One region of the Facklamia sp. HMSC062C11 genome, then DNA from elsewhere that is predicted to be linked to it. Evidence: predicted binding sites of a transcription regulator. Region 1 holds the regulator's gene; the other holds the start of a gene.
What was found. The regulator CtsR, encoded in region 1, represses protease genes until heat stress. The targets are predictions, from matches to a motif close to TTGGTCAAAAAAGGTCAAANA.
Positions count from the first base shown of each region.

Region 2: the regulator CtsR is predicted to act here: its motif matches at 1,262-1,282, upstream of clpP (ATP-dependent Clp endopeptidase proteolytic subunit ClpP).

Region 1 is NZ_KV802382.1:32,969-35,433, reverse strand. Features, by position in the region: gene HMPREF2758_RS01775 (ATP-dependent Clp protease ATP-binding subunit) at 1-692, opposite strand, end outside; gene HMPREF2758_RS01770 (CtsR family transcriptional regulator) at 709-1,188, opposite strand; gene HMPREF2758_RS01765 (cation:proton antiporter domain-containing protein) at 1,417-2,465, opposite strand, start outside.
Region 2 is NZ_KV802380.1:102,517-104,981, forward strand. Features, by position in the region: gene HMPREF2758_RS01570 (tRNA(Met) cytidine acetate ligase) at 1-385, shown strand, start outside; gene HMPREF2758_RS01575 (YceD family protein) at 455-1,009, shown strand; gene rpmF (50S ribosomal protein L32) at 1,028-1,201, shown strand; gene clpP (ATP-dependent Clp endopeptidase proteolytic subunit ClpP) at 1,333-1,935, shown strand; gene gap (type I glyceraldehyde-3-phosphate dehydrogenase) at 2,249-2,465, shown strand, end outside.

The DNA of each region.
Region 1 (2,465 bases):
GCAATAGCAGTTTTACCCACACCGGGTTCTCCTACTAGGACCGGATTATTTTTACTACGTCGAGATAGTATTTGAACCATTCGCCTAATTTCTTCTTCACGACCAATAACAGGGTCTAACTTTCCATCACGAGCCAACTGAGTTAAATCCCTAGATACAGCATCTAAGGTTGGCGTTTCACTATCTCCTTGACCTTTTTGACGAGGACGACTGCTACGTTTACTTTGATTATCCGAGCGCTGCTGTTGATTCAAGCCTATTTCATCAAAAATGGCTTTGCGTAACTGAGAAAGATCGATATCTAAATTTTTTAGTAAAACAGTAGCTAATATTTCTTCCTTTAAAATACCTAATAATAAGTGCTCAGTCCCTACCTTAGAAGCTCCTAAACGCTTAGCATCATTAGAGGCAGACATAATCACTTTTTTGCTTCTAGGAGAATAAGGGATAACCACTTCTCCATGGCTCTTAAACTTCCCTAATTTCCCATGGACTGCCTCAAGGGCCTTCAACAAAGCACCATAATCTGCGCCAAATTCCCTCAATAATTTCCCAGCAATCCCATTTTCTTCGCGGGCTAAGCCCAAGAGAATATGCTCAGTCCCTACCGCTTGGTTATTTAGATAATAAGCGTGTTCAGCTGCAATTAGCATGGCTTCTCTAGCGCTTTGTGTAAATAATTCTTCAAACATACGATCACCTCTAATTTCAATAATTATTTTGAGTTAGTTCATATTTTAATTGTTGCAAAAAACGATTAAGTATCAAGGCTCTGGCCGCTTGATCTTGCGCGGAAATCGACTGAAGAAGATCTTTATCGATAACCGATAGCATCAGCCGCCCCTCACGCTGAGAAATAATATCATCTCGGATGAGGGTTTCAATGATATTCGCAGCATTCCGATAAGAAATCTTATCTCCTACTAAAGCCATCATTTGATCCACTTCATCTGCATTGGAAGTTAGCTGAATTTTTAAAATTCGGATATAGCCTCCACCGCCCCGCTTACTTTCTACTAAATATCCGTGTTCTTGAGTAAAACGGGTATTAATGACATAGTTAATCTGAGATGGCACACAATCAAATCGATCCGCAATATCCGATCGTTTTATCTCTAATCGTTGACTTTCTTGCAAAAATTGCTTGAGATATTCTTCAATAATATCCGACATATTACGGCGTGTCATTTTTTTGCCTCCTATCGTTTTATTTATTAACATTGACTTTCTTTGACTATAATACCTGATGGACTTTCTTCTTTCAAGTATCTTGCTCAAGAAGATCGAACCATCTCCCCTCTTACAAGGGTTGCTAATGTTCTATATATCCAGTATACTCAATTGGTCAAATATGGTCAACCCAAACCTCTCCTCAGTATTAGCAGCCAAGATACAATGACTGCCAACCCCTTGTCTTTACTGAGCTTTACTTGGTTCTAAGAAACGAGGGGCAAAGTAATCAATAAACACGGCTCCCAAAGGTGCTGTTAGGAGAATAGCTACCGACGCGGCAATCAGAATAAGTTGGCCTGATTGAATCCCAGCCATAAGCGGAATTCCTCCTAGCGAAGCCTGAACGGTTGCTTTTGGCAAATAAGCTCCCATGATAAAGGCTTTTTCTTTACCATTGAATCCAGCATGAATAATTGATAGAAACACCCCAATCATTCTAAAAAGAAGACCAACTACAATCACACACACTATAGGCCAGCCCGCTTGCAGAGCTAATTGTCCGTTGACTTGAACTCCTAAGAAAGTAAAAAGCAGTACTTCAGCTATAGGCCAGATCTGATTAAATGAACGAGCTAAGTAACTAGCCGCTTGAGGGTCATTTTTATGAATCATAATATGCAAAGTTAACACTGCTAAAACACCTGAATAGGGGATCCAATGAGTGATAATAGCTTCCATTCCCATAAGGAGTAATGAAAGAGTCAAAGATCCCAATAAACCCTCCATTTTGACAGAGCGATAAACCAGATAAGCACCTAAACCCACTAATCCCCCTGATAACAGGGTTAACGGGACATTCACTAAGGCCCCCCAGCTAAAAGTGCCTCCTTGACTTAGCTGCATAAAGCCTGCAAATAAAACAAAAATTAATATATCGTCCATCGTTCCCCCTGCTAAAATCAATTGCGGAATAGCTTTTTGAGTTCCTAGCCCCCTATCCATCAGATTAGACATTCGAGGCACTAAAACAGCTGGCGACACAGCCGCTAATACACTCGCTAATAACAAGCCATCTACATAGGATATATCGAGTAAAGCAGGTGCGAATAGGCTAATCCCTAAAATTTCACAAAGTGCAGGAACAAAACACATCATGACAGCAGGACGTCCGACTTTAACTAGATCCTTAAAATTTAAGGTCAAGCCAGCCTTTATCAAGATAATCATCAAGGCTACTTGACGAATCACCGCTGCTTGATCGACTAAAGCCGGCTCCAATAAATCAAAACCGA
Region 2 (2,465 bases), on a different contig from region 1:
TGAGACAGCTATCTATCAAGCAGCTCTGCTTTCAACGAGCTACGAGGATTTACTCAATCGATTGGTAAATCAACGTTGGACTCGCGCAGCGGTTCAGCGAGTCTTATTACAAATCTTATTAGCTAATACCAAAAGCCAATGGCAAAGCGCTTTGAATGTTTTTGATGAAAAGCCAGCTTTACGAGTGCTAGGATTTAATCGACGAGGTCAGGCATTTTTAAAAAGCCGTCGTCAAGGGACTGTTCAATTGTTTACGAATTTAAGTCAAACGATTGAAGACTCCTATCAATTAAATTTAAAAGTAGATCGTATTTATCAGAATAATCTAAATCATCAAGTTCCAGAACAAATTGTGAAAAGACGGGCTATGATTCTTCCGTTTTAATGACAGCAAAGATTGACATTTTAGACAAAGTTACGTATAATTACCTTTGTCGTTTTAGAGGTGATAGAAATGAAATGGACGATACGTCAGATTCACGATCAAAGTCGTGAAGGGATCCTTTCCTTTGATGAAACCTTGGATATCCAAGCGGCGATAAAAGAAAGAAAATCTGAGATTATTGCGATTAGCCCAGTTCAAGCAAAAGGGTATTTCGTAGATAGACAAGAGGATATCTTTCTGCATTGCCAACTAAAGGCAAAAGTGACCCTACCGTCCACTCGCAGTCTAAAGCCGGTTCAAGTACCTTTAGAGATCGAGGTAAAAGAACGCTATGTCCGACCAGGAATGGATGAGACTCTTTTAGACTATGAAGAAACTACTTTAACGCTTGACCATGATTATATTGATTTAATCACTTCGGCGGTGGATAATATTCTCCTGAATTTACCATATAAGGTGCTCGCTTCAGATGAAGAAGGCCAAGAACTCCCTAAGGGAAATGATTGGGACGTTCTGACAGAGGAAGAATATCAAAACCGTCAAGAAGAAATAGAAACCGTCGATCCGCGTTTTTCAGCCTTAAAAACGTTATTAAATAAGGATGATGTCGAATCATCACAATAATTTCAGGAGGTGTCAATAATGGCAGTACCAAAGAGAAGAACATCAAAATCCGTTAAAAGAAAACGTCGTACGCACTTTAAGTTAAATGTTCCGGGAATGAATGCATGTCCTGAATGTGGAGAATTAAAGTTAAGCCACCGCGTTTGTTCAGCTTGCGGTTATTATGATGGTAAAAAAGTTGTGAATAATTAATTCAATAAAGGTACTAGGGGGCTTACCGTTAGTACCTTTTTATTTTGTAATGAAGCATATTGCTTGACCTAATTTGACCATTAATTTATACTAAGGTAGATGCTTAAATAGCTTCAAAAGGAGGAGATTGAATGAATTTAGTACCAACAGTAATTGAACAGACTTCTCGTGGCGAACGAGCCTATGATATCTATTCTCGTTTGTTAAAAGATCGTATTATAATGCTTTCCGGTCAAGTGGAAGATAATATGGCGAACGCCGTCATCGCTCAATTGCTCTTTTTAGATGCACAAGATCCTGATAAAGATATTTATCTTTATATTAATTCTCCAGGAGGCTCAGTTACAGCAGGATTGGCTATTTTTGATACAATGAATTTTATTAAGGCCGATGTGCAGACGATTGTGATTGGTTTGGCAGCTTCCATGGGTTCGGTATTACTTGCGGCTGGAACGAAGGGAAAACGTTATGCCCTGCCTAATGCTGAAATTATGATCCACCAACCCCTAGGTGGTGCTCAAGGACAAGCAACGGAAATTGAGATTGCTGCGAGACATATTTTAAAAACGCGTCAACGGCTTAATCAAATTTTGAGTGAACGGACCGGTCAACCCATTGAAGTGATTGAGAAGGATACCGATCGTGATAATTTCATGACTGCGATTGAAGCCAAGGAATACGGACTAGTAGATGAGGTCTTAGAAAGTAAGAAATTACCCAATAGAAAAGATTGATCATAGTTAATCAATTATCTTACACGATTCAACGATAGTGGTTGCTAGCGTGGAGGATAACTCGAAAAACAGCGATTTTTACGAAAAATAGACAGTCGGTTAAAACATAAAAATAATAATTCGTTATTAGGAGACTAAGGGATCATCCCTGAGTCTCCTATTTCATTTTTTGCCATTTAAAAATCGAATAATGCTATGGATTATATTCCAACAAAAAAGATAGCATTTTCAATTTAGCCTACTTTAGGGATTAAATGTTAAACGGATTCATGGTATAATAGGCTCAAATTGATAATTCCAAGGAGGAACTGTAATGACGACTAAAATTGCAATTAATGGATTCGGCCGGATTGGACGGTTAGCTTTACGTCGTATTTTGGAGAAAAAATCAGATCTTGAAGTTGTAGCAATCAATGATCTTACAGATAATGAAGACCTAGCTTATCTTTTAAAATATGATTCTGCTCAAGGTCGTTTTCCTTATGAGGTAGCTGTTAAAGAAGACGCGCTAGTTGTCAATGGCAAAGAAA